DNA from 3 places in the Streptomyces sp. NPDC089799 genome. Region 3 is predicted to be linked to each of the others. Evidence: riboswitches for the same ligand, from Rfam matches in the RefSeq annotation. Region 3 holds a riboswitch; each other region holds the start of a gene.

The links. Region 3 has a riboswitch for cyclic di-AMP ahead of AB0O36_RS02465 (LysM peptidoglycan-binding domain-containing M23 family metallopeptidase). Riboswitches for the same ligand answer to the same signal wherever they lie in the genome.
Region 1: another riboswitch for cyclic di-AMP. It lies ahead of AB0O36_RS13970 (transglycosylase family protein); the one in region 3 lies ahead of AB0O36_RS02465 (LysM peptidoglycan-binding domain-containing M23 family metallopeptidase).
Region 2: another riboswitch for cyclic di-AMP. It lies ahead of AB0O36_RS00490 (peptidoglycan DD-metalloendopeptidase family protein); the one in region 3 lies ahead of AB0O36_RS02465 (LysM peptidoglycan-binding domain-containing M23 family metallopeptidase).

What each region holds. Positions count from the first base shown of each region.
Region 1 covers NZ_JBFBGR010000010.1:198,505-205,517, reverse strand. The annotation lists gene eno (phosphopyruvate hydratase) at 1-624, opposite strand, end outside; gene AB0O36_RS13970 (transglycosylase family protein) at 974-1,711, opposite strand; cyclic di-AMP (ydaO/yuaA leader) riboswitch at 1,715-1,891, opposite strand; gene AB0O36_RS13965 (transglycosylase family protein) at 2,167-3,396, opposite strand; gene AB0O36_RS13960 (cytochrome P450) at 3,540-4,793, opposite strand; gene AB0O36_RS13955 (globin domain-containing protein) at 4,915-6,117, shown strand; gene AB0O36_RS13950 (nucleoside triphosphate pyrophosphohydrolase) at 6,185-7,013, opposite strand, start outside.
Region 2 covers NZ_JBFBGR010000001.1:131,903-138,915, reverse strand. The annotation lists gene AB0O36_RS00505 (GNAT family N-acetyltransferase) at 1-2,661, opposite strand, end outside; gene AB0O36_RS00500 (HPr family phosphocarrier protein) at 2,848-3,129, shown strand; gene AB0O36_RS00495 (GntR family transcriptional regulator) at 3,576-4,226, opposite strand; gene AB0O36_RS00490 (peptidoglycan DD-metalloendopeptidase family protein) at 4,423-5,208, opposite strand; cyclic di-AMP (ydaO/yuaA leader) riboswitch at 5,221-5,382, opposite strand; gene AB0O36_RS00485 (pitrilysin family protein) at 5,656-7,013, opposite strand, start outside.
Region 3 covers NZ_JBFBGR010000002.1:166,350-173,362, reverse strand. The annotation lists gene AB0O36_RS02470 (SGNH/GDSL hydrolase family protein) at 1-664, opposite strand, end outside; gene AB0O36_RS02465 (LysM peptidoglycan-binding domain-containing M23 family metallopeptidase) at 841-1,821, opposite strand; cyclic di-AMP (ydaO/yuaA leader) riboswitch at 1,826-1,989, opposite strand; gene AB0O36_RS02460 (tyrosine-protein phosphatase) at 2,242-3,048, shown strand; gene AB0O36_RS02455 (aspartate aminotransferase family protein) at 3,134-4,525, opposite strand; gene hpnH (adenosyl-hopene transferase HpnH) at 4,522-5,550, opposite strand; gene AB0O36_RS02445 (1-hydroxy-2-methyl-2-butenyl 4-diphosphate reductase) at 5,556-6,197, opposite strand; gene shc (squalene--hopene cyclase) at 6,404-7,013, opposite strand, start outside.

The DNA of each region.
Region 1 (7,013 bases), on a different contig from region 3:
GCCCTCGTCGCCGAGGCCGGTGGACAGGCCCTTGCCCTTCAGCACGGACTTGAGGGTGTGGTAGACCTCGGTGCCCCAGCGCAGGGCCTCGGAGAAGGACTCCGCGCCGATCGGCGCGATCATGAACTCCTGGATGTCCACGTTGGAGTCGGCGTGCGACCCGCCGTTGAGGATGTTCATCATCGGAACGGGCAGCAGGTGCGCGTTCGGGCCGCCGAGGTAGCGGAACAGGGGCAGGTCGGAGGCCTCGGACGCGGCGTGCGCCACGGCCAGGGAGACGCCGAGGATGGCGTTGGCGCCCAGGGAGCCCTTGTTGTCGGTGGCGTCCAGGTCGAACATGGCCTGGTCGATCAGCCGCTGCTCGGTGGCGTCGTAGCCGACCAGCTCCGGGCCGATCTGCTCGATGACGGCGAGGACGGCCTTCTCGACGCCCTTGCCCTGGTAGCGGTTGGGGTCCCCGTCACGGAGCTCAATGGCCTCGAAGGCACCGGTGGAGGCACCCGAGGGGACTGCAGCACGGCCGGTGCTGCCGTCGTCGAGGCCAACCTCGACCTCGACCGTGGGGTTGCCTCGGGAGTCCAGGATTTCCCGGGCTACGACGACGTCGATGGACGGCACGAGCATCTCCTTCTGGGATGTGACGCTAGGTGTGCGGCGGCATCGGGGGCCGTGGCACGACCCCTGCCGGACTAGAGCCTAACCGGAGCCGGGGTTCGGCCGGTCGACCGCCCGGGTCCTGGGACGAAAAAGGGCCCGAATACCTGCCTACCCGGACATACGGCCCCGACGGGGGTCTTCCGCGGTTGGATCCGGGGCGGGTCCGGGGCGGGTCCGGGGCGGGATCGGGGCGGCTCCGGGGCGGTCCGGAGCGGCCCCGGGGAGGTCCGCACTCACACGACCGCCCGGCGCGTCGGGGACGCGCCGGGCGGGTGTCCTGCCGCCGGGAAGGCGGCGGGAAGGATTCGAGCAGACGTCAGGAAAGCTTCAGCTTCTGACCCGGGAAGATCAGGTCGGCGTCCGAGACGATGTCCTTGTTGAGGTCGTACAGCTTCTCCCAGCCACCCTGCACGTGCTGGGTGTCGGCGATCGCGCCGAGGGTGTCGCCGGTCTGGACCTCGTAGGAGCCGTTGCCGGTCTTCGGCGCGGCCGGGGCCGGGGTGGCCGGCGTGGCCGGCTTGGCGGCGGGACGGGTCGGGGCCGGGGTCGTCGAGCGCTCGGACCGGGTGACGGTCTCGGTGCGCTTCGTCTCCTTCTTCGGCTGCGCCTTGCGGGTCTCCGGCTTGGCCTTGGTGGAGGAGCCGTTCGAGCCGCCGCCGGAGGAACCGCCGCCGTTGTAGGCGGAGTTGGTCAGGCCCTTGCCGCAGTGCGGCCAGGCGCCCTTGCCCTGGCTCTTGAGGACCTTCTCGGCCACGGCTATCTGCTGCGACTTGCTGGCCTGGTTGGCCTGCGAGGCGTAGCTCTTGCCGCCGAACGCCGCCCAGGTGGAGGCGGAGAACTGCAGGCCGCCGTAGTAGCCGTTGCCGGTGTTGATCGACCAGTTGCCGCCGGACTCGCACTTGGCGACGGCGTCCCACTGGGAGCCGGTGGCGGCGTTCGCGGTGCCCGCGGCCATCAGCGGGGCGGCGATCGCGGCACCGGTGACACCGGCGAGCGTGACGATGCGGGTGGCCTTCGAGGCGCGACGGTGCTTGCCCTTGCCGGAAAGCAGCATGGAACTTCTCCTCACCGACGCCTGCGAGGTGAGCTGTCGGGTTCGGGCGGATGAGTTGCCCGGCCTCGCGTCCTAGCGCGTGGCTTTACCCCTAGCCGGTCGGTGACCATCGGTCAGAACGGTCGCGTCCCGGCGGAAAACCTGTGGTTCCCCCGCTCCTGCCTTCGGCGCTTGCGCGACGACTGTTCCCTCCGCCCGCCGGCAGGACTCGGCGATGCGGTCGAAGGGGCCCGCGGTGGCGAGCGATTCAGAAGGTAGACAGGTCCCGCCCGGATGTTCAATCGGGGTTCCGAGCCGGAAACGGCCCCTACTTGCGCCCCCCGGAGGGGTGTTTGCGCAGGTGAGGGGCCACTTCGCGGAAGGTCACAGGTAGGACACGCCAGTTGACGGGAAGAGACGCATGTCTCATTCGAACGAAACGGACATTGATCCCTTTCCGGTCGCCCGAACTGGCCCTATTTTGCGGTTACATCCAGTTTCTGACCCGGCTTGATGAGGTCCGCGTCGGTGCCGATGACCTGCTCGTTGGCCTGGTAGAGCGCCTTTGCGCCGCCCTTCACGCCCTTGGCGTCCGCGATGCTCGTCAGGCTGTCGCCGGCCTTGACCGTGTAGCTGCCGCCGGACTGCGGGGCGGACGTGCCCGAGGGGGCGGGAGTCTCGACCGCGGGGGTCCCCCGGTGGCGTCCGGTGCCCGCCTCGGGGTCGGTCTGCGCGGTTCCGCCGTTCTGCGCGGCGGCGGCTGACGGATCGGCGGACGGGGTCGCCGACGGGTCCGCGGTCGTGGTGGAGGCGTTGGAGGCGTTGGAGGCGTTCACGGTGCCCTGGGCGCCGGGCGTGGCGCCGGGAGTGGCGCCCGGGGTCGCGGGGCCCGACGGGTCCGCCGGGGTGGTCGGCGTACCGGGGGTGGTCGGGACGGCCGGAGTGTTCGGATTGCCGGGAGTACCCGGAGTGCCCGGAGTGTTCGGATTGCCGGGAGTGACCGAACCGTCAGGAGTGCCGGGAGTGACCGGAGTCGTCGGCGCGGTGGGCGTGATCGGCGGTGCCGTCGGGTTGCCCGTGAACGGCGGCGTGGTCGGAGCGGTCGGGTCCGGCTGCTGACCGGGCGGCAGCGTGGCCGCCGGGGCGGTGGGCTCCACGGTCGGGGGCATCGGCGCCGGCATGGCCGGAACGCCGGGCATGAACACCCCTCCCGGGGTCACGGCGGGCTCGTCCTGCCCGCTCGCCTCGTAGCGGTTCTGCTCCGCCTGCGCCTTGGCCTCGGCCTGCCGCTCGGCCCGGGTCTGACCCGGGTCCACCTGGGCGGCCGGCGCGTTCCGGTCCAGCCCGGCCTGCTCGGCGCAGGCCCCGAATGCCTGCGGCCCCTCGGCGGCCAGCACCCGCTCCGCGATGGATATCTGCTGGGAGCGGCTGGCCAGGTCGGCGCGCTGGGCGTAGTCGAGACCGCCGGCGCGCTCCCACTGGTCCTGGGTGAACTGGAGTCCGCCGTACGCGCCTCCGCCGGGGTTCGCGCTCCAGCTGCCGCCGCTCTCGCAGTCGGCCACCCGGTCCCAGGTGCCTGTGTCGGCGGCGGAGGCACTGGTGGCGGCGAGCAGCGGCAGCGCGAGCGCGGAGCCGGTGACTCCGGCGGCTACGACGAAGGCGGGAGCCTGGCGGGGCCTACGGTGACGGCCGTTCCCGGAACGCATGAGGGTGGACCTTTCGCGTGACGGCGGGGAGGTGACGTGGAACCTAGCGCTCCCCGAACGTCTGTCACAAGTCGATGCAGCGCAGATCACGCGAAGGTCACATTGCTGATGGCATGTCAGGAAACGGGTTGACCTCGGGTCAGTTAATTACGGGGAGTGAAGCGAACCGGAAGGGTGCGCAGGCCACGCATGATCAGCCCGCCGCGCCAGCGCAGCTCGGCAGGGTCCACCGCGAGCTCCAGATCCGGAATCCGCGTCAGCAAACTCGCCAGCGCCGTCTGCCCCTCCAGCCGGGCCAGCGGCGCGCCCAGGCAGTAGTGGATCCCGTGCCCGTATCCGAGGTGCTGATTGTCGGCCCGGGAGAGGTCCAGGGTGTCCGGGTCGGCGAACCGGTCGGGGTCCCGGTCGGCGGCGGCGAGCACCACCAGGACGGGATCGCCGGCGGCGATGTCCTGGCCGCCGAGCACCAGCGGGCGGGTGGCGAACCGCCAGGTGGCCAGCTCGACCGGGCCGTCGTAGCGGAGGAGCTCCTCGACCCCGGTGGCCAGCAGGTCCGTCTCACCCGCGGCGAGGGATGCCTGGAGGCGGGTCCGCTGGTCCGGGTTCATGAAGAGGGAGTGGACCCCGTTGCCGATGAGGTTGACCGTGGTCTCGAAGCCGGCGAAGAGGAGAATGAAGGCCATGGCGGCGGCTTCGTTCTCGGTCAGGTGCTCGCCGTGGTCGCTCGCCCGGATCAGACCCGAGATCAGATCATCGCCCGGATCATCCCTTTTGCGATGGATGAGTTCGACCAGGTAGTTCCGCATCTTCTTCACGGACCGGGCGACCCCGCCCCGGGGACCGCCGCCGTGGCGGATCATCATTCCGGCCCAGTCGCGGAAGTCGTCCTGGTCCTCGCGCGGTACGCCGAGCATCTCGCAGATGGCGTAGATGGGGAGCGGGAAGGCGAACTCGTGGATGAGGTCCGCCTCCCCCCGCCCCGCGACCGCCGGCTTTTCGAGGATCCTGTCGATGAGGTGGTCGGTGAGCTCCTGCACCCGGGGGGTGAACTCGGCGACCCGGCGCGGGGTGAACGCCTTCGACACCAGCCGGCGCAGCCGGGTGTGGTCCGGCGGGTCGATGTTGAGCAGGTGGGTCATCAGCTCCGCCTTGCGCTCCCCCGGGATCCCGGTCTTGCCCTTGGCGTGCGCCGGTTCCGCGTGGTGCACCGGGTTCTTGCTGAGCCGCTGGTCGGCCAGGGCCTGGCGGGCGTCGGCGTACCGGGTCACCAGCCATGCCTCGACCCCGCTGGGCAGCGTGGTGCGGTGCACCGGGGAGTGCTCCCGCAGCCAGGCGTAGGAGGGGTAGGGGTCGGTCGCGAACTGCCAGTCGAACAGCGTGGGCGGGTCATCGTGCACGGTCCGACCGTATCCCGCGTCCGGCACCCCATCCGTTATGAGGGGTTCGTCGCGGCTGTCCGCAGATCGGACGGAGCTTGACCTTGCCGCGCCCGCTGTTCCTACTTTCGGTTCTGTGGATGTGAGGATCTTGAGAGAAAGCTTCGCGGTGGTGGAGAGACGGGCCGAACACGCGGTCAAGTTCTTCTACTCGCACCTCTTCTGGCACAACCCCGCGATCCGCGAGCTGTTCCCGCCCTCCGCCGAGGACATGGAGCGCCAGCGGGACCGGCTGTTCGCCTCACTGACCCACGTCATCGCCCACCTGGACGAGGACACCGTCATCCCCTATCTGAGGGAACTCGGCCGGGACCACCGGAAGTTCCTGATCCGCCCGGAACACTACGCCGCCGTCGGCGCCAGCCTGCTCGCCGCGCTCGCGGAGGCGTCCGGCGCGGCCTGGACGCCGGTGGTGGAGAAGGCCTGGGGCGAGGCGTACCAGCTGATCGCCGACACGATGACGGCCGGCGCGGCGGAGGGCGGGGACCCTCCGTGGTGGGACGCGGAGATCGTGCGCCACCTCCAGTACGGAGAGGACATAGGGGTGCTGACCCTGCGGCCCCGGCAACCGCTGCCCTACCGGCCGGGCCAGTACGTCAGCGTCGGCAGCGACCGCGTGCCGAGGACCTGGCGGACGTACTCCCTGGGCAACGCGCCCCGCGCCGACCACACCGTCGACCTGCACATCAGCCGGATCGAGCAGGGCCGGCTGAGTCCCGCCCTGGTGCGCGAGGTGCGGCCGGGGGAGACGCTGCGGCTGGGCGCGCCCGGCGGGCGGATGGTCCTGCGCCGGGACGGCCGCCCGATCAGCATGATCGTCGCCGGGACCGGCTGGGCGCCGGTGCGGGCCATGCTGGAGGAGCTCGCCGAGCGCCCTCCCGATCAGGACGTGCGGCTCTTCGCCGTCGCCCGCGACCAGGCGCACCTGTACGACCGCCCGCTGATGGAGGAGTTCGCGGAGGCCTTCGGCTGGCTGAGCGTCACCTACATCACCCCCGCTCCGGGCCGGCACCGCAACCAGGCCACCGACCGGCTGGCGACCGCGCTCTCCACCCGGGGGCTGTGGCCCGACCACGACGTGTACCTGAGCGGGCCGCCGCTGTTCATCGAGCGGACCGCCCTGCTGCTGGAGGAGCTGGGTGCCCCGCCCGGGCGGATCTTCCACGACGCGGTGCCGGCCGGCGGCGCGGGGCGCTCGCGCCCGGTCGGCTTCGGCGAGTGGTTCCTCAACCCTCCGGACCTCCACTGGCACAACCCCTCGGGCCGCGCCCCGCGCCGGGGCTGAGGCGCCCCGCGCCCGGATCACGGCCGGGGCCGGGGCCGGCCCCGGCCCGTGATTCGCCGGGCAGGCCTCAGGCGCCGACGCCCTCCGCGGCGCGGATCGCGTCCCGGTAGGCGCGGGCCGCCGCGCGCAGCGCGGTTTCCGGCTCCACGCCTTCGGCCTCCGCCCGGGCGGCGAGCGCCAGCAGCTCGTACCCGATGCCCTCGCCCCGCGGCAGTGCGACGTCGATGCCGCCGGCGCGCGCCCGGCCGGCGAGCTTCGCGGCGAGCGCCAGGCCGGGCTGGCCCAGCGGGACGCCGTCGGTCACCGACTCCCGCTGCTTCTCCTCCGCCTTGGTCCGCTGCCAGTGCTCGTGGACGTCCTCGGGGGTTTCGGCCTCGGCGTCGCCGAAGACGTGCGGGTGCCGGTGGACGAGCTTGGCGACCAGCGCGCCGGCGACGTCGTCGATGGAGAACGGGTCCTCCTCGCTCTCCTCCGCGATCCGGGCGTGGAAGACGACCTGGAGCAGTACGTCGCCGAGCTCCTCCAGGAGTTCGCCGCGGTCCCCGGTCTCGATGGCCTCGACCAGTTCGTACGCCTCCTCGATGGCGTACTTGGCCAGACCCTCATGGGTCTTGCGCGAGGTCCACGGGCATTCCCGGCGGACCCGGTCCATGACCTGGACCAGGTCGAGCAGCCGGGCGCCGGGCAGGTCGTAGGAGCCGGGGAGCAGTTCCAGGCCGGGCATGGCGAAGCGGCCGGAGCCGGCCATCCGGGCCAGGCCGTCGGTGAGGTGCCGGTCGCCCTCGCCGGTGGGCAGCACCACGACCGTCCGGCCGCCGGCGCACTCGGCGACCAGGCCGGCGGCGTCGGGGTTCTCCTGCTCCACCGGGATCCCGGCCTCCCGCAGGTAGGGCAGC
Region 2 (7,013 bases), on a different contig from region 3:
GGCGGCGGGGTAGGCGGGGATGCGGAGCGGCTCCCGCGCGGGGCCGGGGTGCGGGGCCGCGGACGGAACCGCGGAGGCGGCGGCCCGGTCGGGCCCCGGGGATCCGGCGGGCCTGGGGGATCCGGCGGACCCTACGGACCCGGTGTGCCCCGGGGACCAGGCGGACCCTGGGTACCCGGCGGCGTCTGCGCCGACGGCCTCCCGACCGGCCGGCGCGGGGCCGGTGGACGCGGAAGCGGTCGTCGCGGGGGTGGTCGCCGCGGGGGTGGTTGCCGCGGGGCCGGTGGCCGTCGGGCCGGTCGGCGCCTCGGTCGCGGCGGCGGAGCCCCGGTGCGTACCGGTACCCCGAGCAGTGTCCGGGGGACCGTCCGGCACCCCGGCCGTGTCAGCGGGGCCCCGGCGGGAACCGGTGCCCGGCCCGACGGCCGTGGAACCGTCCGACACCCCGGCCGTGTCGGCAGAGCCCCGGTGCGTGCCGGTACCCCGTGTGGCGCCGGGGTCCTCGCCGGCGGCCGGGCCGGAACCGCCCGGGTGCCCGGCGGGAACGACAGGGTGCCCGGCACAACCGCCCGGCTGCCCGGCGGAACCATCCGGGACGGCACCGCCCGGCGTGGTGTCGCCCGCGCCGTGGCCCGCGCCATCATGCGTGCCGTCCGGCCGCGGCTCGGCCGGGCCGGCGCTCCGGCCGGTGACGCCGGCGGGCCGGCCCGCGCCCTCCGCGGCTCCCGCCCCGGCGGCACCCGGGCCGGTGCCGCCCGGTCCCGGGACCGGGACGTGGGCGAGGCCCGCGAGGCCCGTCGGTCCGGGGATCCGCGCGGCGGACAGGGCGTCGGCCAGCCCGCCGAGCTCGACGTGGACCACCAGCACCGGCTTGCCCGGCACCTCCGCGGCCGCGGACCGCAGGGCCCGGGCCAGTTCGTCGGCGAGCTCCGGCTCCCCCACGGCAGGTATGGCGGTGACGACCACCGCGTCGTTGTCCGCCGAGGACAGGGCCGCGGCGAGAGCGGCCCGGAAGTCCTCCGGCGTGGCCTCCGTCGTCAGGTCGACCGGCGGGTGCGGCCGCAGCCGCTCCCACACGCAGGCGTCGTAGGTGAGCACGCCCAGCGACTCGGAGTTGCCGAGGATGGCCACCCGGGGCCCGGCGGGCAGCGGCTGTCCGGCCAGCAGCAGGCCGGCGTCCACCAGTTCGGTGACGGTGTCCACGCGGATCACGCCCGCCTGCCGGAGCAGCGCCGAGACGGTGGCGTCGGGGAGCCGGGTGCCGGGGACGGCGTGCCCGGCCGGGGTGACCCCCGTGTGCCGGCCGCCCTTGGCGACGACCACCGGCTTCACCGCCGAGGTGCGGCGGGCGAGCCGGGTGAACTTCCGCGGGTTGCCCAGGGTTTCGAGGTACATCAGGGCCACGTCCGTGTCCGGGTCCTCGTACCAGTACTGCAGGATGTCGTTGCCCGAGACGTCCGCACGGTTGCCCGCCGAGACGAAGGAGGACAGCCCTTCGCCGCGCCGCAGCAGCCCGGACAGCAGGGAGATGCCGATCGCGCCGGACTGGGTGAACAGCCCGATCCGGCCCCGGGCCGGTGCCGGGCCCGGGGTGAGCGAGGCGTTGAGGCTGACCTCCGGCGAGGTGTTGATGACGCCGTAGGCGTTGGGGCCGATGATCCGCATCCCGTACGAACGGGCCTGGCGCAGCAGTTCGCGCTGCCGCTCCAGCCCCTCGGGGCCGCTCTCGCCGTAGCCTGCGGAGAGGACGACGAGGCCCTGGACGCCGTGCTCGCCGCAGGAGGCGACCACCTCGGGGACGCGCTCCGCCGGGACGGCGACCACCGCGAGGTCGACGGGGGCGCCGATGTCGCCGAGCGAGCGGTAGGCGCGGACGCCCTCCAGCAGGTCTCCGGCTATGCCGCCCGCGGGGAGGGCGTGGTTGACCGCGTAGAGGTGGCCGCGGAAGCCGCTGTCGCGCAGGTTGCGCAGGGCGGCGGCACCCAGGCCGCCGCCGGACCGGCTGACCCCGATCACCGCGACCGAGCCGGGCGCGAGCAGCCGCTGCACCGAGCGGGCCTCGGCGCGCTGTTCACGGGCGCGCTGGACGGCGAGGGACTCCGCGGTGGGTTCCAGGTCGAGGGTGAGGTGCACCGAGCCGTCCTCGAAGGTCCGCTTCTGCTGGTACCCCACGTCCTTGAACACCTTGATCATCTTGATGTTGGCGGGCAGCACCTCGGCGACGAAGCGGCGGATGCCGCGTTCGCGGGCCACCGCGCCGATGTGTTCGAGGAGTACGGAGGCCACTCCGCGGCCCTGGTGGGCGTCCTGGACCAGGAAGGCGACCTCGGCCCGGTCGGCGGGGGCGGTGGCGGGGCGGCCGTCCGCGTCGATCCGGTCGTAGCGGACGGTGGCGATGAACTCCCCGCCCACGGTGGCGGCGAGGCCGACGCGGTCCACGTAGTCGTGGTGCGTGAAGCGGTGGACCTGGCGGTCGGAGAGCCGGGGGTGCGGGGCGAAGAACCGGTAGTACTTCGACTCCTCCGACACCTGCGCATAGAAGCTGACCAACCGGTCGGCGTCCTCGGGAGTGATGGGGCGGATACGGGCGGTGCCGCCGTCGCGCAGCACGACGTCCGCTTCCCAGTGGGCCGGGTACGAGGGATCCGACGCGGTGGTCATGGGGTGATCTTAAGGCCGGAACGCGCTGGTGAGCGCTCGCGCGGCGTGTTGGGCAACAGGGGACAAAGCGGTGCAAGCTGGGGAAGGTCCAGGGATGCGGGAGCGCGGGCCGGAGGTCGGCCGGAGCATTCCGCACGCCGTGAGAGACTGGTCTAGACAACCGCCAGAACCTGAAGGGCAACCACCATGGCAGAGCGCCGCGTCAACGTCGGCTGGGCCGAGGGCCTGCACGCTCGTCCCGCCTCGATCTTCGTCCGTGCGGCGACTGCTTCCGGCATCCCGGTGACGATCGCCAAGGCGGACGGCACCCCGGTCAACGCCGGTTCCATGCTCGCGGTGCTGGGCCTGGGCGCCCAGGGCGGCGAGGAGATCGTGCTCGCCTCCGAGGCGGAGGGCGCGGAGGTCGCGCTGGACCGCCTGGCGAAGCTGGTCGCCGAGGGTCTCGAGGAGCTTCCCGAGACGGTCTGACCCTCCGGGTCCCCACACACCCCTGAGCCGCGGCTCCGCTTGGTCGGGAGCCGCGGCTCCGGCATGTGCGGTGTCGCCGCGGCCGACCGTGTGCGTGCCGGCGCCGAGCGGGGCTTCGGCCGGGCGGGAGCGAGCCTGCGGAGCGGCGTTCCGGTGCGCCCACCCTCCCCCAAGCTCTCGGCTCCGCTCGAGCAGGGGGACCCCCATCGCCCCGCGGAACGCCTGCCCACACCTCGGCGGGGCGCCGATATCGGCACCAGAATTCCCCCGGGCACTATTCCGCGAACGCGGGCGAACTGCGCGGGCAGGTGCCATGAGAACACCCGGAGCTCCGCGAATTACCGGCATCAGGAAAAGCCGCCGTGCGGGCCGCGGCAGCCGTCCCTTTGTATACCGGAATTGTTAAATACCGCCGCCCGTCGTGTTGACGGCACGTTGCGGAATCCTCACCGCGCCGCCCCGGCCCGGGCCGTCCGCCACCGCGGCCGGTACCCCTCCTCCGCCCGCTCCGCGTGCGCCGCCGTCAGGGCTCGGGCGCGCTCCGCGTCCCCCCGCGCCACCGCGTCCACGATCGCGCCGCGCTCCGCCCAGGACTCCACCGGCCGGGTCGGCGGCTGGACCGCGAACATCCAGGCGACCTTGTGCCTCAGCTGCGCCAGCAGCGAGATCAGGCCGGGGCTGGCGGACGCCTGGGCCAGCGTCTCGTGGAACCAGCCACCCAGTGCCCGCAGGTCATCGCCCTGCCCCTGCCTGGCCCGCTCCTGGCCCAGCCTGACCAGCCCCCGCAGCACCTTCAGATGGGCGTCCGTACGGCGCCGGGCCGCCCTGGCCGCGGCCAGCGGCTCCAGCAGCATCCGCAGCTCCAGCAGGTCCGCCGCCTCCTGTTCGGTCGGCTCGGCCACGCACGCGCCCGCGTGCCGCCGGGTGATCACGAACCCCTCGGACTCCAGGGTGCGCAGCGCCTCGCGGACCGGGACCCGGGAGACCCCGTACCGGCGGGCCAGCAGTTCCTCGGTGAGTCTGCCGCCCGGCTCGAATACACCGGTGACGATGTCGTCGCGAATTGCCGTACACACCGCATGCGCAGGAATACGCAAGACCGGACCTCCGCCTGATTGCGAGCCGCCGATTTCGAAACCGGTACCGATCGGATACCTATCCGAGAACTGTATGACAGGGCGCGGGAATTTCCGAGTACGGACGGGAAACCCAAGGGACCGGAGACCCCGCCCGGAGACGGAGGAAGGCCCCGGCTCGGTGAGCCGGGGCCTTCCTCGGGGTTCTCGCGTCCGGTCAGACGGTGACGCCGTGACCGCGCAGGTACGTGATCGGGTTGATGTCCGAGCCGTACTGGGCGCCGGTCCGGGCCTCGAAGTGCAGGTGCGGGCCGCTGGAGTTGCCGGTGTCGCCGGACAGGCCGATCTGCTGGCCCGGGGCGACCTGCTGGCCGACGCGGACGCTCAGCGACTTCATGTGGCCGTACTGGGTGTAGGTGCCGTCCGCGTGCTTGATCACCACGTTGTTGCCGTAGGCGCCGCCCCAGCCCGCCTCGACGACGGTGCCCATGCCCACGGCGCGGACCACGGTGCCCTCGGAGGCGTGGAAGTCGATGCCGGTGTGGCTGCCGGAGGACCACATGCCGCCGCCGGCCTTGTACTGGGTGGAGACGTAGGAGTCGGCAAGCGGCGAGACGAAGGTGTTCAGCCGCTTGCGCTCGGCCTCGCGCTCGGCGCGCTCCTTGGCCTCGCGCTCCGCCTTCACCCGGACCTCGGCCATGCGCTTGGCCTCGGCGGCCCGCTGCTTGGCCTCGGCCTCGGCCTGCGCCTTGAGGGCGGCGGCCTCGGCGGCGGACTGCTGGGCGTCGGCCTGGGCCTCGATCTCGAGGGCCGCGTCGTCACCGATGCTGATGTGGTTCAGGCCCGGGTCCGGCGCCGTGCTGTCGTTGTCGGCCGCGAAGGCCGGGGCGGCGAAGGAGCCGATGACGCCGGTGGTGGCGAGGGCGGCGATCCCGGCTATGCCGGCGGTCTTCTTCGTCAGGCGGCTGGAACCACGGTGCTTGCCGGCGCCACGAGTGCCCATGAAAAGGGTGATCCTTTCCTTCCCTCTCGCCTACCGGGTTAGCTGACGGGTTCGGAGCAGGAAGGTCTCCTACGGACGCCTCCGGGGGGAAGGCTGTCCGATTCACCCCAGGGACTGATGTGGGTCCCCGGCTCCCCAGGCTCGCGCCTGACGGGGACTCGGCGATCGCTGTCCGGTGCCGCGGGTGCGGCTGTTGCAGCTGACGGACAGCGAGACCGACGCTAGGCGGATCATCACTCGATCACCAAACGGACACGGGTTTTTGTTGCGTACGCCACACGACATACGGGCAACCCCACCCGTAAACCAGACATTCGAGACGCAAGGGGGCCCTGGCGGACAACCCGCCAGGACCCCTTGAGCGGAAACCCGGTTGACGGCGGCCGGACCCGTCCGGCGGTGCGCCTACGGGCCCAACCGGCCTTGCTCAACCGGCCGTTGCCGTGGTCAGTTGGCGACCACGGTCACCTCGCCGATGCCCAGCGCCCGGACCGGCTCCGCGATCTGCGACGCGTCGCCGACCAGCACCGTCACCAGACGGTCCACCGGGAAGGCGCTGACGACCGCCGACGTCGCCTCCACGGTGCCGGTTTCGGCCAGCCGCGCGTACAACTGCGCCTGGAAGTCGTCCGGGAGCTGTTGCTCGACCTGGTCGGCGAGGGTGCCCGCGACGGAGGCCGCGGTCTCGAACTTCAGCGGGGCCACGCCCACCAGGTTCTGCACCGCCACGTCCCGTTCGGCGTCGGTCAGGCCGCCCTCGGCGAGCGTCCGCAGCACCGTCCACAGGTCCTGCAGGGCCGGACCGGTGTTCGGGGTGTCCACGGAGCCGTTGATGGCCAGCATGGCCGCTCCGGTGCCCTCCTGGGTGGACCGCAGCACCTGCCCGAAGGCGCGCACCCCGTAGGTGTAGCCCTTCTCCTCGCGGAGCACCTTGTCCAGCCGGGAGGTCAGGGTGCCGCCCAGGCAGTACGTGCCGAGCACCTGGGCCGGCCACACGCGGTCGTGCCGGTCCGGCCCGATCCGGCCGAGGAGCAGCTGCGTCTGGACCGCGCCGGGCCGGTCCACGATGATCACGCGGCCGGTGTCGTCGGCGGTCACCGGGGGCACCGGGCGGGGCGTGGCGGTGCCGCCGGTCCAGCCGCCCAGGGTGTCCGCCAGCACCGCGTCCAGGTCGATGCCGGTGTAGTCGCCGACGACCACGGCGGTGGCGGTGGCGGGGCGTACGTGGGCCTCGTAGAAGGCGCGTACGGCGGCGGAGTCGATCCGGGCGACGGTCTCCTCGGTGCCCTGGCGGGGCCGGGACATGCGGAGGTCGGCCGGGAACAGCTCCTTGTAGAACTGCTTGGCCGCCCGGCGCTGCGGGTTGGCCAGCTCGTGCGGGATCTCGTCGAGGCGGTTGCGGACCAGGCGGTCCACCTCGCCGTCGGCGAAGGCGGGGGCGCGCAGCGCCTCGGCGAGCAGGCCCAGCGCCTTGGGCAGCCGGGAGGCCGGGACCTCCAGGGAGACCCGGACGCCGGGGTGGTCGGCGTGCGCGTCGAGGGTGGCGCCGCAGCGCTCCAGCGCGGCCGCGAACTCCTCGGCGGAGTGCTTGTCGGTGCCCTCGGACAGGGCCCGCGCCATGATCGCGGCCACGCCGTCCAGTCCCTGGGGCTCGGCGTCCAGCGGGGCGTCGAGGAAGATCTCGACGGCCACCACCTGCTGGCCGGGGCGGTGGCAGCGGAGCACGGTCAGGCCGTTGGGCAGGGTGCCGCGCTCGGGGGCGGGGAAGGCCCACGGCTTGGGCGCGCCGGCCTGCGGCTGCGGGT
Region 3 (7,013 bases):
AGCCGCGCGGCGCCGTGGGCGGCCACGGCTGGTCGGGGTCGGCCGGGACCTCCAGGCCGAGCACCTGGGCGGCGCGCAGGGCGACCCGGGTGTGGCCCTCGGGGGAAAGGTGCAGCCGGTCCTCGTCCCAGGCGCGGCGGTCCTGGACGGACTTCAGCGACCAGAGGTCGAGCACCGGGCAGCCGTAGCGGTCCGCGATGGAGCGGACGTGCGCGGTGTACGTCGCCACCTTGCCGCGCAGGTGCCGGAGCACGGGCATCTCGCGGGTGTCGAAACCGGTGGTGATCATGACCAGGCCGACGGAGGAGGTGAGGTCGGCCACGGCCGCCTCGAACCGCTCGGCCACGTCGTCCGGGTCGCTGCCCGGCCGGATGATGTCGTTGCCGCCGGCACAGAAGCTGACCAGGTCGGGCGCGAGCTCCTTGGCCCGCGGCACCTGCTCCGCCACGATCTGGTCCAGCAGCCGCCCCCGTACGGCGAGGTTGGCGTAGCGGAAGTCGTGCTCGTCGCGTCGGTCGGCCAGGAGTACGGCGAGCCGGTCGGCCCAGCCGACGAAGGTGTCCCCCGGTCCGGGGTCCCCCACACCCTCCGTGAAGCTGTCCCCGAGCGCCGCGTACGAGCCAATGGTCTGAAATGTCGAGTTCGTCGAATCGTCGCCTGCCACGCCGACTTATTTTTCCCCGACACCTGTGACCTACGCGACCGTAGCCAGGGGTTGACGGGCCGTGATCTTTGCCACCCGAACCGGTGGAATACGTTCCGGCGCGTGACCGGGGCCGGGAATCCCCCTCGGAATCCCGGCCCGGGTCATCGGCGACTTCCGGCCGTCGGCGGCTTCCGTCAGACGGAGACGCCCTTGGAGCGGAGGTAGGCCAGCGGGTCGATGTCCGAGCCGTAGTTCGGCGTGGTGCGGATCTCGAAGTGCAGGTGCGGGCCGGTGGAGTTGCCGGTGGACCCGACCTTGCCGACCTCCTGGCCCGCGGTGACGGTCTGGCCGGCCGAGACGGACAGCTGGGACATGTGGCCGTACTGCGAGTAGTGCCCGTCGGCGTGCCGGATGATGACCTCGTTGCCGTACGAGCCGGCCCAGCCGGCCGAGACCACGGTGCCCGGGCCGACCGCCTTGACGCTGGTGCCGAAGGTCGCGCCGAAGTCGACACCGGTGTGGGTACCGCTGGCCCACATGCTGCCGCTCGCCTTGTAGGGGGTGTTGATGCCGGCGATGACCGGGGCCACGAAGCCGGCGGCGCTCGCCGGGGCGGCGGCCTGCGGAGCGGGAGCGGCCTGCAGGGCCGGCCCGGACGCCTCCTGTGCGGACGCCGCCTGCGGGGCTTCCGCCTGCGGGACCGGGGCGGCCTCCTCGGAAAGGTCCTGCTCGGGGGCGGCCTCCTCTGCAGGGGCTTCCGCCGGGGCCTCCGCCGGGGCCTCGGCCTGCCCGGCGCCGGCGTCGCCCAGGGCGAGCCGCAGGCCGGGGTGGATCAGCGACGGGTTGGAGCCGACGGCCTCGCGGTTGTCTGCGTAGAGCCGGTGCCATCCGCCCGGGATGTCCCGGTCCTGGGCGATCTGCGACAGGCAGTCGCCGGGCTCGACGGTGTAGACGGAGGGCGCCTGCCGGAGCGAGGCCGGCACCGCCGCGACGGCCGCGGCCGGGGCCTGCGCGGGGAGTTCCGCGGTGGTCCGTGCGGCGGGGAGCTCGACCGCGTTCGCGGCCGCGGCACCCAGCAGCGGGAGCGCGAGGGCCGCACCGCCCGTGCCGGCGGCGACGAAACCGCGCGATATCCGACGGGACTTGGGACGGCGGTGCTTACCCTTTCCGGGCATGGCGCATTCCTCTCCGTTGCCTGCGAGGTGAGCTGTCGGGTTCGGACTGGAGATGTCCGGCCGTGGATCACGGCTTAACCCCGAGCCGTCCGGGATCGAAGATCCGGGAACGGCGGCAAACCTGGTTCCCCCGCTCCTGCCTTACGCGTGAATGGTCGGGTGCGGATTACCGGGCGGCGGCAGGATTAGGCGGTCCACCCGGATCGGGGCCGACCGTAATGCAGTTCGGGCACACGGAACAAGCCAAGGAATTCCCTCAATGAATCACCGCGGTAATTGATCAGCGGAATTCCGGTCACCCTGCGTCCGTTCGGGAGTCACAACACCCTTGCGGAGTGGGGAATTGGAGTTCCGCGGGCAGGCACTCAACGTCACCGTATGATCCTGCTCACGAGGCACCACCTACGCGGAGGAGTTCGTGTGACCCAGCAGATACCCGACACTTCGTCCACTGAGCCCGAACTGTCCGGAGTGCGTAACTTCCGTGACGTGGGCGGCCTGTCGACCTCCGACGGACGGAAGGTCAGATCGGGAGTTCTGTTCCGAAGCGGACATCTTGCGCATGCCACCGAAACCGATACAGAGTTTCTCGGCTCGCTCGAACTCCACACGATCTTCGACTTCCGCAACGCAGCGGACCGCGCGCTGGAGGGCCCCGACGTCGAACTGCCGGGTGTCCGCAACGTCAACATTCCCCTTTCCGACCCGGCGGACGGCAAGGAGTTCTGGAAGATGGTCCGCGACGGCGACCTCGCCCAGCTCCGCGCCCTGCTGGGCGAGGGCCGGGCCGCCGAACGCATGGCCCGCTCGTACCGGCAGTCGGTCCTGGCCAGGACCGCCGAGCACAGCCGGGTGGTGCACGCCCTGGCCTCGGACAGCGTGTCGGCGCTGCTGCACTGCGCGGCCGGGAAGGACCGGGCGGGGGTGTCCATCGCCGTGATCCTGCTCGCGCTGGGCGTCGGGCGCGAGGCGATCCTGGCGGACTACCTGGAGTCCAACGCCCCGCACCGCCGCTACCGGATCCGGCGCAGCGGCGACACCCCGGAGACCCGCCCGCCCGAGGTGACGGAGCTCCTCGCCCCGCTGTTCGACGCCCGCGCCGAGTACCTCACGGCCGCCTTCGACACCATCGACGGGACCTGGGGCGGCGTGGACGGCTACCTCGCCGAGGGCCTCGGGCTGACGCCCTCGACCCTCGACACCCTGCGGACCCGGCTGCTCGTCTGACGCACCCGCCCGGCAGCACCGAACGGTACCGCCGTCCGGCGCCGCAGCCCGGCAGCACCGTCCGGCACGCCGGAGCAGGCCGCCGTCACCGGTTGGCGACGGCCTGCTTCACCAGCGTCCGGCCGAACTCCCACATCAGCCCGCCGCCCCCGTGCGCCTCGTCCATGACGTCGCGGAACGCCGTGACGAACCGGTCCACGTCCCGCTCGTCCACGATCAGCGGCGGAATGAGCTTGATGACCTCCAGGTGGTCCCCGGAGACCTGGGTGAGGATCCGGTGCTTCCGCAGCAGCGGAACCACCACCATCTGGGCGAACAGCCCCTTCCGGGCGGCCTGCAGCATCGTCCACCGGCTGCGCAGCCCGAGCGAGGACGGACGCCCGAACTCGATGCCGATCATCAGGCCGCGCCCGCGGACCTCGTGCAGCAGCTCGTACTCGTCCACCATCGCGGCGAGCCGGCCGCGCAGCAGGTCGCCCGTCCTGCGGGCGTGCTCCACGATCCCCTCGTCCTCCATGACCGAGAGCACCGCGAGGCCCGCCGCCATCGCCTGCGCGTTGGACCCGAAGCTGGCCGAGTGGACGAGTACCCGGTCCATGGACGAGTAGACCTTCCGGAAGATCCACTCCCGGCCGAGGGTGGCGCCGACCGGCACGTAGCCACCCGAGAGCGCCTTGGCCACGCACACCAGATCCGGCTCCACGCCCTTTTCGTTCTGGTACGCGTAGAAATCGCCGGTACGTCCGAGCCCGGTCTGCACCTCGTCCGCGATGAGCAGGGCCTTGTGCCGGTGCAGCAGTTCCTGGGCCGCGAGCAGGAAGCCGGGCGGTGCCGCGTGCACCCCCTTGCCCTGGACCGGCTCCACCACGAAGGCCGCCACGTCGCCCTTGCGCAGCTCGCGCTCCAGCGCGGCCAGGTCCCCCAGGGTGATCCTCGTGTCGGGCAGCAGCGGGGCGAAACCGTCCCGGAAGCCGCTCTCCCCGTTGACCGAGAGCGAGCCGGCGGTCAGCCCGTGGAAGGCGTGGTCGCAGTAGAGCACCCTGGGCCGGCCGGTGGCGTACCGGGCGAACTTCAGTGCCGTCTCCACCGCCTCCGTCCCGCTGTTCCCGAAGAACACCCGCTCCAGGTGCGGGCTGTGGGAGAGCAGCTTCTCGGCGAGCAGCCCGGGCAGCGGCTGGCAGTCGAAGCGGGTGAGGTCGGCGAGCTGGGCGTCGAGTACGTCGTGCAGGGCGCGCCGGACCACCGGGTGGTGCCGGCCCAGACCCATCACCCCGAACCCGGCCAGCATGTCCAGGTAGTCGTTCCCCTCCTCGTCCCAGAAGTGGGCGCCCTCGGCCCGTACGTAGACCTTGTCGAAGCCGATGGTCCGGAGCATCCGGGGCAGTTGGTGGTTCAGGTGCCTGTCGTGCAGTTCGTACCGTTCCGCACCCCGTTCGGCCAGCAGGGCGCGGAGGTCGAACCCCGGCCCACCGGTCACCGCTTCTCCCGGTTCCCCGCGACGCTCTCACGGGCGGCGCGCAGGGATTCCTTCAGGGATCCCATGGTGGCGAGGACCGCGGTCGGCTCGTACCCGCAGTGCGCCATGCAATTCGCGCAGCGCGGGTCCTTTCCGCGGCCGTACGCCTCCCAGTCGGTGTCCTCGACGAGTTCCCGGTACGTCGGCACATAGCCGTCGCTCATCAGATAGCAGGGGCGCTGCCAGCCGAAGAGGGAGTAATTCGGGATGGCCCAGGCCGTGCACGGGAAATCGGCCTTGCCCTCCAGGAAGTCCAGGAACAGCGGGGAGTGGTTGAGGCGCCAGCGGCGCCGGTTGCCGCCCGCGAATGCCTTGCGGAACAGGTCGCGGGTCTGTTCGACACCGAGGAAGTGTTCCTGGTCGGGGGCCTTTTCGTAGGCATAGGCGGGCGAGATCATCATTTCGTCGACCCGGAGGTCGTCATTGAGGTAGTTGAGGACCTCGATGACCGTCTGGGGGGTGTCGGTGTTGAAGAAGGTCGAGTTGGTGGTGACGCGGAACCCGCGCCGCTTGGCCTCCTTGATGGCCGCCACCGCCTCGTCGAAGACGCCCTCCTTGGCGACCGACTCGTCGTGCCGCTCGCGCAGGCCGTCGATGTGCACGGCGAAGGCGAAATAGGGCGAGGGGGTGAAGTCCCCGAGCTTCTTGCGCAGCAGCAGGGCGTTGGTGCACAGGAAGACGTACTTCCGGCGGGCCACCAACTGGCGCACGATCTCGTGGATCTGCGGGTGCATCAGCGGCTCGCCGCCGGCGATGGACACCATCGGCGCGCCGGACTCCAGGACTGCGCCGACCGCCTGGGCGACCGGCATGCGCTGCTTGAGCACCCCGGCGGGGTGCTGGATCTTGCCGCATCCCTCGCACTTCAGGTTGCAGGCGTAGAGCGGCTCCAGTTCGACGATCAGAGGGAACTTGTCGCGCTTGCGGAGCTTCTGTTCGAAGAGATAGGTCCCGACCCTGATGGACTGTCGCAGCGGCATGGCCATCTGGCTCACCTCCTGGGGAGCAGCAACGAACGGTGCCAGTCGAAAAAAGCGGGCAGTACGGCACGGAGAACACGGAAGGCCGATATTCCACCGCGCACCGTGCCGATTCGGACGAGTTCGTGCTCGGGGGCGTCCACGATCACCCGGACGGCCGCGACGACCTGCCTCCCGGCGGGGCCGGCCGTCCGGTCTGCCGGGCCGTGCACCGCCGTCCAGAGGGTGGCCGCGGACTCCATGTCCACGGCGACGGCGCCGGTGGCCCGGAGCTCCGCGCGTTCGTGGCCGCGTACGACGTGGTCGGAACCGGTGAGCACCCCCGTGTGCACGGTCCGGCCCGGAACCGCCCGGGCCAGTGCGTCGGCGAGCAGCGCCGTGCCGTCGCAGCGCACGGTGCCGCGCGGGTCGCGGGTCTCCTCGGCGACCACCAGGTCGCCCGGGTGCATTCCGGGGGCGAGCCCGGCGCAGAAACCGGTGGCGACCACGAACGCCCCGGCCATGCCCGGCTCGGCCAGGGCCCGGGTGACGGCCTGTTCGGCGGCACGCGGCCCCATCCCGGTGCGCAGGACCCGCACCGGACCGGAGGCACCGGCCCGGTCGGCGCGTCCCAGCGCCAGGCGCTCGATGCCGAGCGCGCAGGCGACGAGCAGGGGTGCGGCGGCCGGGTCCGGGGGCCCGTCGCCCGCCGGCCCGTCGCCGGTCGGGCCGTCGCCGGTCGGCCCGTCGCCGGTCGGGCCTTCACCCGCCGGCCCCTGCCCCTGGTCCGTGTGCCCGGTCACCGCGGCCGCCGCACCGGCTCTGCCGGAGGCCCCGGCGGCCCGGCCGGCCGCGCCGCGGGCGTCCCACAGGGGGGCCATCACGCCTCCCCCGCGGGGCCGAAGGGTTCACCGTGCAGGTAGCGGCCCAGCGCGGTGAGCGGGAACACCTGCCGGTAGAGGTGGTAGTTGATGGAGAAGTCCCAGGGGAAGCCGGTGCCGGTGAAGTGCGGCTCGTCCCAGGAGCCGTCCTCCTGCTGGGTGTCGACCAGGTACCCGATGCCGCGTTCCACGGCCTTGCCGTCCCGTTCCCCCGCCGCCAGCAGGGCGAGCAGCGCCCACGCGGTCTGCGAGGGCGTGGAGTCGCCGCGCCCGGCCCACCGCTCCGGGTCCCGGTAGGACCGCTGGTCCTCGCCCCAGCCGCCGTCGTCGTTCTGTACGGACTCCAGCCAGGCCACGGCGTGCCGTACCGCCGGGTGCGAGCCGGGGATCCCCGCCGCGGTCAGGGCCGGCACCACCGACCCGGTGCCGTACACGTAGTTGGTGCCCCAGCGCCCGAACCAGGCGCCGCCCGGCTCCTGTTCGGCGAGCAGCCACTCGATGCCGCGCCAGGTGCGCGAGTCGCCCGCCCGGCCCTCCACCGCGAGCATCTCCACCACGTGTGCGGTGACGTCCGCCGACGGGGGGTCGATGACCTCGCCGAAGTCGCAG